DNA from 3 places in the uncultured Intestinibacter sp. genome. Region 3 is predicted to be linked to each of the others. Evidence: riboswitches for the same ligand, from Rfam matches in the RefSeq annotation. Region 3 holds a riboswitch; each other region holds the start of a gene.

Region 1 (3,289 bases), on a different contig from region 3:
TTTCTAGATTATTAATAGAAGAAAGTTCGTCTGATAGACTTTATTCTGATTGCGGAACAATATATGCAAATAAAGCGTGGAGAATAGGACGAAGTAGTAATAACAAGATATTTTATAAAGATGTAGACAATGGAAAAGGAAGATATGTTATAGATATACTACTCGATTCAAGTGGTTCACAAACATCAAAACAATTTATGGTTGCGATACAAGCATATATATTATCTGCTGCACTTACACTCGCTGGGATTCCAAACAGAGTTATGGGGTTTCAAAGTTTTCTTGATTATACAATATTAAAACGATTTAGGGATTATAACGATAATGTCAGAAAGTGTGAGGATATATTTGAATATTACTGTTCTGGAAATAATCGAGATGGTCTTGCGATAAAAGCAACTTGTGATGGACTATTAGAAAGAGAAGAAGAAAATAAAATTTTAATTGTACTTAGTGACGGTAAACCAAACGATGTAAAAATAGGTAAAGACAGTTCAAGAAGTATAAGAGGAGAAATGTCTTATAAAGGTATAGTAGGAATTAAAGATACTGCTATGGAAGTTAGAAAAGCTAGAAAAAGAGGAATAATGGTATTAGGAGTTTTTACAGGAAAAGAAATTGACCTAGAGGCAGAAAAGAAAATCTATGGAAAAGACTTTATTTATATAAAAGATATACAGAGATTTTCAGATATTGTATCTACCTATTTGAAAAAGGTAATAATTAACTAGATAACTAAACGGAATTAATAAATTAAAAAAGACTTTATAAGCTATATCAAAAATATAAAATCGTAATTAGAATTAAAAAACAACATATTATATAGTTAAACTTACATAATCATATAATTACAATGTAATATTAATTTAAAATATAAAAAGATTATAGACTATAACAAATTGGAATTGTGAAAACCATCACATTTTGTCTGTTTATGCTATACTTTAAATATATTCTCAAGATGGAATATGTTGGTATTAAAATTAAAATTTTTTAGGTTCTACATTAGATTAATAGGGAAAGAGGTGTAAATCCTCTACAGCCCCCGCTACTGTAATGTTGACGATTCCCTCAGTTACCACTGTGATCTAAAATCATGGGAAGGGAGGGATAGAATGAGACTAAGTCAGGAAACCTGCCTAATAAATAAAAGAATTTCTCCGGGGTTGGAGATAATATCTTAATTAAGGAATAATTTTTAAACTTATTTAAGGATATTGCCTAACTCAGAGTAGTTAGGTTTTTTATTTTTAGAATTATTATTTAAATAATGGGAGTTATAGACAAAATTTATTATCATAAATAAGATATTATCAGTTCTTAATACACAACATTTTCAAATATATTATTTTTAAGGGGTAGGTAAATGAGATTACAAAAGACTAATGTGAAATGGTGTATGTTAGCAGCATTTATGCTAGTATTAGCTCCGACAGTTTCAGGCGCTATGCATATTATGGAAGGATTCTTACCAGTAAAATGGGCAGTAATTTGGTATGTACTATTTATACCATTCTTTGTTGTAGGTTTAAAAAATATAACAAAAGTAGTAAAAGAACATCCAAAGAAAAAATTATTGCTAGCTTTATGTGGTGCATTTGTATTTGTGCTTTCAGCATTAAAAATACCTTCTGTAACAGGAAGTTGCTCACATCCAACAGGGGTAGGACTAGCATCAATATTATTTGGACCTAGCGTAACAGTTGTATTAGGAACAATAGTGTTATTATTCCAAGCGTTATTATTAGCTCATGGGGGAATAACAACTTTAGGCGCAAATGCATTTTCAATGGCGATATTTGGGCCAATCATATCATATTTAATTTGGAAATTATGCAAAGATAAAATCAATAAAAATGTTGCAGTATTTTTAGCAGCATCAATAGGAGATTTAGCTACATATACTTTAACTTCATTACAATTAGGGTTAGCATTCCCTGATCCAGTTGGTGGATTTGCAGTATCTGCTATTAAATTCTTAGGAATATTCTTTATAACTCAAATTCCAATAGCAATAGCAGAAGGGTTATTAACAACTATAATCTATAACTTTATAACTGAAAATGAAGATAAGGAGGTACTAGCATAATGACAACTCATGAAACAAAATCAAAAAAAGGTAATAGTACAAAATTAAATATAATACTATTACTATTAGTATTAGCTATAATAGTAGTGCCTCAAGTAATACAAAGTGATGCAGAATTTGGTGGAGCAGATGGTGAAGCTGAAGCAGCTATCACAGAAATAAATCCAGATTATCAACCATGGTTTAGCAGTTTCTTTGAACCAGCTAGTGGAGAAATCGAAAGTTTACTATTCGCATCTCAAGCAGCACTAGGTGCTGGTATAGTTGGTTACTACATAGGAGCTACTAGAACTAAACATAAAATGAGGGAAGAAAAATAATTTATAATACATTTAGTTTAAGGTATTAGTGAATTCAAATAAATTTAGAAAGAAGATAAATTAATGATAATAGATGATTATGCTTATAAGAATAAATTATTTAAGGTTAACCCTAATATAAAATTTAGTGTAGGTATGTTATTTTTAATAATATCATTAATTAGTCCTTACAACATATTATCAGTATTGATAATATTAGGTATGAGTATTACAATAGTTGGAATTGCCAAAATAGAGGTAAAAGACTATATACATTTAATAAAAATACCATTTGCATTTTTATTAATAAGTATAATTATGATTTTAATAAACTTTTCAACTGATAAATCGATTTTACTTCATTATATAAAAGTGGGAAATTTATATATAGGTGTTTCTAATACATCTATAGACACATCTATACATTTGTTTTTCAGGGCATTGTCTTGTTTAACATGCATATATTTTATAATGTTGACAACACCTTTTAATCAACTTATATTTATATTCAAAAAATTACACTTGCCAGATGTAGTTTTAGAGATATCAATGCTTATGTATAGATTCATATTTATATTTATGGAGGAAGTATTAGATATAAGAACTTCCCAAGAACTTCGCTTTGGATATATAAATTTAAAAAATGGATACCATTCATTTGGGCTTTTAGTAAATATGTTATTCAAGCGAATGATGATAAGATATGATGAAATGAGTATAGCCTTAGATATGAAATTATTTGATGGTACATTCCATATAGTAGGGGATAGTAAAGATGTTTAAAATAAATAATTTAACATATCAATATGATAAAACAAGAAAAGCACTCGACAATGTAAGTATGGACTTTAATAAAGGTGACATTATCGGAATCATTGGATCTAATGGTTCTGGCAAATCA
Region 2 (3,289 bases), on a different contig from region 3:
TTGTTATGGCTAGTTATTTTTATGCCGGTTATAGGGCGAATTGGAGTTATGATAATGACTTACAAAACAGTAACTCCAAGAGCAAAAGGTATGGGTAATTTATTTATAGGAAAATGTACTATGGGAATGCTTATAACAGGTATAGTATATTCTTCTATATTAATTATATTATTTGGAAAATTTATTTTCTTACAACCTATTGCGACAATTATAAAAGTTTTAAGTTCTATTATATTTATAATAGTATTTGCATTATTGTTTAAAAAACATATATATAAAAAGATTGATGGTGTAACTGGAGATATACTAGGTTGCACGATAGAACTTGGAGAAGTATTTTTCTTAATATATACTTATATGCTAATTTCAGTAATTTAGCATTGTAAGGAGAAGAAAATGAAAAAATTAATTTTAGTACGTCATGTACTTACAGAAGATAATAAACTTGCGAAACTCTCTGGTCATATAGATAGTAAAGTAAGTGAAGAAGGAAAGATACAAATAGAAAAAATAACAGGCTTTTTAAGTGATGAAAAAATTGATAAGATATATACTACGACGTCAAGTAGAACTAAAGAGACTGCAAAATATTTAGCTAAAATAAATTCAATAGAAATACAACAGAGTAAGGATTTACAAGAAATTAACTTTGGAGATTTTGAAGGAAAAGACTTCAAAGAAATTCAAAAAGATTATCCTGATGAATTTAACAAAATGATAGAAGAAGGATATGAATATACATATCCAAATGGAGAAAGCTTGGTTGATTGTTTTGAAAGAGTATCAAAAGAAACACAATTTATTTTAGATGAGTCTGATGAAGATGAGACAATCTTAATATGTGCTCATGCAGGGACAATTAGAAATATTTTAACATATTTAATTTCAAATAGTTTTGAATACCATTGGAATTTTAAAATCGACAATGCATCTATAAGTATTGTTGAAATTGATAATGGATTTGCTGTTATTAATAAGTTAAATGAAACAAGTTTTTTAAAATAGAATATTAGATTAATTTTTCTCAGGGAAAAAGGTAAAAGCCTTTACAGCCCCCGCTACTGTGAAACGGATGAAACTATAGAAACCACTGTTTGAGAAAATGGGAAGGTGTAGGAGTAGGATGATGTTAAGTCAGGATACCTGGATTAATTAATTTATTAGAGTTAAAATCTCGGGGTGAAGATTTTTTTATAAATACAAAAAATCCTAATCTCGTTATTAGGATTTTTTTGTTAGTTTTCTAAATATATATACGATAAATATAGATTTATTTTAGTTAATATATAGCGCTACAAATAATAGAAGGGGAAGAGGCTATGAGTAAGAAAATAATGTTTCAAGGAACTGCATCCAATGTTGGGAAAAGTACAATAGTTACAGGTTTAGGTAGAATATTTAAACAAGATGGATATACTGTAATTCCTTTTAAATCTCAAAATATGGCCCTTAATTCATTTATAACAAAGGAAGGACTAGAGATGGGAAGGGCCCAAGTTTCACAAGCAGAAGCATGTGGATTAGAACCAATAGCAGATATGAACCCAATATTACTTAAACCATGTGGCAACAATAAAAGCCAAGTTATAGTAAGAGGAAAGGTAGTTGGAGATATGACTTCTCTACAATACCATGAATATAAGTTAGAGTTAATGGATGTATTGAGAGATATATTTAAAGAATTTGAAGAAAACTACAATATAGTTGTTATGGAAGGTGCAGGAAGTGCAGCAGAAATAAACTTAATGGAAAGAGATATTTCCAATATGGGAATGGCAAGAATAGCAGATGCACCAGTAATATTAGTTGGTGATATTGATAGAGGTGGCGTTTTTGCATCACTTGCTGGAACAATGCTTTTATTAAGCGAAGAAGATAGAAAGAGAGTAAAAGGGGTAATAATAAATAAATTTAGAGGTAGAAAAGAGCTTTTAGATTCCGGAGTAAAAATGTTAGAAGAAATAATAAATGTACCTGTATTAGGTGTTGTACCTTATTGTGATATAAAAATAGAAGATGAGGATAGTGTAACTACGAGATTTAAAAAGCAAATGGCGAGAAATGATATACATATAGAAATTGTTAGAACGCCACATATGTCTAATTTTACAGATTTTAATATATTTGAAACTCAAGAAGATGTAAGTATTAGATATGTAGATTATGGAGAATCTCTAGGAAATCCTGATATAGTAATTATTCCAGGTACTAAAAGTACAATAGATGATTTAATGTTTTTAAGAAATAATGGTCTTGAAGAACAAATAAAGGAATTACATAGAAGAGGAAAATTAGTTATAGGTATTTGTGGTGGATATCAAATGCTAGGTAAAAAATTAAGAGACCCATATCATGTCGAAAGTGATCTAGAGGAAGTTGAAGGGATAGGTCTTCTAGATACTGAAACAACTTTTGAACTAGAAAAGATAACAACTCAAGTTAAGGCAATAATAGATAAAGATTTAAGTGGATATTTAAATAATTTAGAAGGTAAAAAAGTTAAAGGATATGAAATACATATGGGCGTTACCAATAGAGGTAATGAAATAAAAAATCTATGCACAATTACACAAAAATTAGATGAAAAAGTTAATTACACAGAAGGAAGTGTAAACTCAGAGTGCAATGTTTTCGGAACATATCTTCATGGAATATTTGATGATATAGATTTTACTAGAACTATATTAAACAACATAAGAGAAATGAAAGGTCTAGATAAAATAGACAGTAAAGTTAAATCATTTAAAGAATTTAAGGATAAAGAATACGACAGATTAGCAGACTTCTTAAGAGAACATCTTGATATAGAAAAAATATATCAAATAATGCAAGAGCACGAAGAAAGTAAAGGACAATAGGTGGTAGAGATGAAGAAAATATTAATTGCAGGGACAAATAGTGGTGTCGGAAAGACAACTATTTCATTAGGTATAATGCAAGCACTTACAAAAAGAAAACTACAGGTACAACCATTTAAAGTTGGACCAGATTATATAGATCCTTCTTATCATACTTTTATAACAGGAAGATATTCTAGAAATTTAGATTCCTATATGCTTGAAGATGAAAAAATAAAGTATATAGTAAAAGAAGCATCTAAAGATGCTGATATAGCAGTAGTAGAAGGCGTAATGGGATTATATGATGGATATGGAATAGATTTAAATGATTGCACAAGTTCATATACATCAAAAATGTTAAAAGCACCAGTTATATTAGTCATAAATGCAAAAGCTATGGCCGCATCTTCTGCAGCTATGGTTTTAGGATATAAAATGCTAGATACTGA
Region 3 (3,289 bases):
CAATAAGATGATTTTATGAGGGAAGAATATCAATTAATACAGAAAAAAGAGATTCTTAGGTTTGCTCTTTTTCTAGGAGAATTAATGTTGACTAATGGTGTAGAAACATCTCGTGCGGAAGACAGTGTTTTAAGAGTTTGTACTTCTCGTGGATACAGACATATTAATGTATTTACAACTCCTACGTGTATAATAATTGCAGATGATAAGTTCGACGGATTGTCATTTATGAGAACTATAAAGCGTAGAAGTATCGACTTAAACAAAATAGACCTTTTAAATACTGTATCTAGAGATTTTGTTCAAAACCCTGAAATGACAACTGATGAAGCGATTAATAAACTAAAAAAAATAGCTACTTTACCTCCACCATATGGAATAATTTCTTTTTATGCGGGGACTGCAATTTCTTCTGCATGTTTCGCTTATTTAATAGGTGGTACAAGTATAGCAGATTTTTTACTTACATTAATAATCTCAGTTGTTGGAACTATTATATATAATGGAATAATGAAACTTAACTCTATGGCATTTATGGCTACATTAGTATCTTCATTTGCAATAGCTACGTTTGGGGTTGCTTTTTGTCAGATTGGAATTTTACATGACCCTAAAATGCTTATAGTAGGTTCTATAATGCCTCTACTTCCTGGAGTTGCTTTCGTAAAAGGGCTTAGGGATTTAATATCTGGTGATTTAGTTTCTGGTGTTTCTCGTGTATTTGAAGCATTTTTAACAGCAGGAGCTATAGCTGTAGGAGTCGGTGTTGTACTTGATTTTTGGATTAAAATTGGAGGTTGATTAAATGACTATTAAAGATTTAATAATAAACTTTATATTTTCATTTGCAGTTACAGCAGGTTTTTCTATATTCTTTAATGCACCTAAAAAATCACTTATTCCATGTGGTATAGTAGGTGGTATAGGATGGTGTACTTATGTTGTTATGGCTAACTCAGAATATATTTCAAATGTATTTTCTATGGTTATAGCATCTGCTGTTGTTTCATTATTTAGTGAAATTTTAGCTCGTAAATTAAAATATCCAGCTATAAACTTTATAATACCTGGAATACTTCCACTTGTGCCTGGTCTTGGATTATATAATACTATGTATTCATTAGTTCAAAAAGATTATGCACTTGCTGTATCTACTGGAACGGATTCTCTATTTAAAAGTACTGGAATAGCAATCGGAATTCTTATAATTACATCTTTTACAAAAACTTATTATATACTTGTTAAAAAGATGCATTTAAAAAAACTTGAAGAAAAGTTAGAAAAATAGGGGTTTTGTGGCTGTGGTTTATTAATCACAGCTACAAAACCCCTTATATTTAAATTATTCTCACTACTATAGGAATATAATCTCTGCTCTCTCTATATTTTTTATCGTTTTTTCTTAGATAAAGATAGCTTAAAAATGTACATAATAATCCACATAGTCCACTTAATAATTCTATTGGACCGTTAAAGTTTATATTATTAAGTACAAAAAAGCATATAGCTGTCCCTGCAATTAAAAATACTAGTGGCAACATATATGCCAACATAGTTGCTTTCATTACTTTTACACTATCCATACTAACTTCTACGTGATCCCCTACTTTTGCTCCAATTTGATTGTCGACTTCTACTATTAAATCTTGACTTTCTGAAGTTAATTTTGCACATTTACCACATGAAGCACATGCAGAATGTCTTTGCATACGCATTTTAGCAGTTTTATCATCTACTATTTCAACTATAAACCCCTGTTGATTCATAATAGCCCCCCCTATTTTGTGAATTTTTTTATTGTATCCATTAATTCCTTAATTGCCGCTTCACTTTCTTCTTCATTTCCATATTTTATATCATTAGAAACACAGCCCTTAATATGGTTTTCTAGTATCATTGTGCCTACATTATCTATAGCAGATCTAATTGCTGATATTTGAACTAATATATCTACACAATATCTATCATCTTCTACCATTTTTTGAATTCCTTTTACTTGTCCTTCAATTCTCTTAAGCCTTCTATTTAGTGCAGCTTTGTCATTTCCTTTAGCCAATTTTTTTTCACTCATTATTTAACACCTCTTATTAGTGATATATATTATTATATCATTAAAAAAGTGTAAATTTAACTCCTAAAAATTATTCATTTTCATATTTCAAAAAATGGTTTATTATATATTTTTTATTATTTTAAAATCTTACTAATATGTTTAACTTTAAATATCTAAGTTACTAAATATTACACTTTCTTTTTATTAAATTTATCCAATAAAATAAGACTCACAAATTGAATTAATGTTCTTTTATTATTCACAAAAAAAGAACCATTTTCTTCGGTCCCAAAAAAATCTATAATATGTATATTGTCTATTTTCCGCGCGATTATAAATAACCCATATTACAGTATTTCTCTCCCTCCGAAAGAGCATGTATTATTTTAGGCAGGTCTCCTGGCTTGAAATCATCCTACTTGCTTCTCCTTCCCGATTTAACAGTGGAGGTTAAGTTCTCCAAAACCTTAAGCTTTCGTCATTCTTACAGTAGCGGGGGCTGCTGTGGCTTTTCACCACATTCCCTTTTAAGTATTGTTTTAAATACACCTTGAACAATATTCAATTCGTGAATCTTATTCAAAAAATCTATACAACAATGTGTATACTTAATTATATCCTTATTTTACAATTTTTTCAATAAATTATAATACTTTATGATATGCTATTTTATTATACAATATTTAAATAAATTTATTTTAATCATCTTTATCAGTGCTTATATTTTTCATATATTCAAATAGTGTTATATTGTGTGTACTCTCATTTATATCTATTAAATTTGATAAAGTTACACCGACTAAACGTATTTGTAGATTATTACACTGTATATTTCTAAATAGATTGTATATATTTTTTCTTATATCTTTATGTGAGTTTATTCCGTATTCTAGACTTGTACTGCGCGTTATTTGTGTAAAATCCTCAAACTTCATCTTAAGTGTGACTGTTTTGCCTAATTTATTTAAATACATAATTCTATTGCTTACATCTAGGCATAATTCATCTAATATATTTACAAGTTCTTCTTCATCTAATCTGTAATTGTGGTCTAGTGTTGTTTCTGAACCTACAGATTTACGTTCTCTATATGGTTCAACAGGTCTATTATCTATTCCTCTCGCAAAATTATAATAAATATATCCTCTGCTTTTAAACAATTTTTCTAATTCATATAAACTAAGTTGTCTAAGATCATATCCATTATTTATTCCCATAAGTTTTAGTGTTTTAGCA

Evidence for each region. A riboswitch is a leader RNA that binds a small molecule or an ion and turns the genes downstream of it on or off. The one in region 3 is predicted to bind cobalamin.
Region 1: it holds a riboswitch for cobalamin, as region 3 does, so the genes downstream of both, RDX53_RS03185 (energy-coupling factor ABC transporter permease) here and RDX53_RS01365 (metal-sensitive transcriptional regulator) in region 3, are expected to answer to the same signal.
Region 2: it holds a riboswitch for cobalamin, as region 3 does, so the genes downstream of both, RDX53_RS03010 (cobyric acid synthase) here and RDX53_RS01365 (metal-sensitive transcriptional regulator) in region 3, are expected to answer to the same signal.

What each region holds. Positions count from the first base shown of each region.
Region 1 is NZ_CABQXJ010000009.1:46,881-50,169, forward strand. It holds gene RDX53_RS03180 (nitric oxide reductase activation-like protein) at 1-731, shown strand, start outside; cobalamin riboswitch at 979-1,158, shown strand; gene RDX53_RS03185 (energy-coupling factor ABC transporter permease) at 1,400-2,089, shown strand; gene RDX53_RS03190 (energy-coupling factor ABC transporter substrate-binding protein) at 2,089-2,409, shown strand; gene cbiQ (cobalt ECF transporter T component CbiQ) at 2,473-3,171, shown strand; gene RDX53_RS03200 (energy-coupling factor ABC transporter ATP-binding protein) at 3,164-3,289, shown strand, end outside.
Region 2 is NZ_CABQXJ010000009.1:5,256-8,544, forward strand. It holds gene cobS (adenosylcobinamide-GDP ribazoletransferase) at 1-378, shown strand, start outside; gene RDX53_RS03005 (histidine phosphatase family protein) at 397-1,005, shown strand; cobalamin riboswitch at 1,001-1,166, shown strand; gene RDX53_RS03010 (cobyric acid synthase) at 1,320-2,858, shown strand; gene RDX53_RS03015 (cobyrinate a,c-diamide synthase) at 2,868-3,289, shown strand, end outside.
Region 3 is NZ_CABQXJ010000004.1:22,680-25,968, forward strand. It holds gene RDX53_RS01350 (threonine/serine exporter ThrE family protein) at 16-801, shown strand; gene RDX53_RS01355 (threonine/serine exporter family protein) at 806-1,288, shown strand; gene RDX53_RS01360 (SoxR reducing system RseC family protein) at 1,338-1,766, opposite strand; gene RDX53_RS01365 (metal-sensitive transcriptional regulator) at 1,778-2,071, opposite strand; cobalamin riboswitch at 2,425-2,621, opposite strand; gene dinB (DNA polymerase IV) at 2,752-3,289, opposite strand, start outside.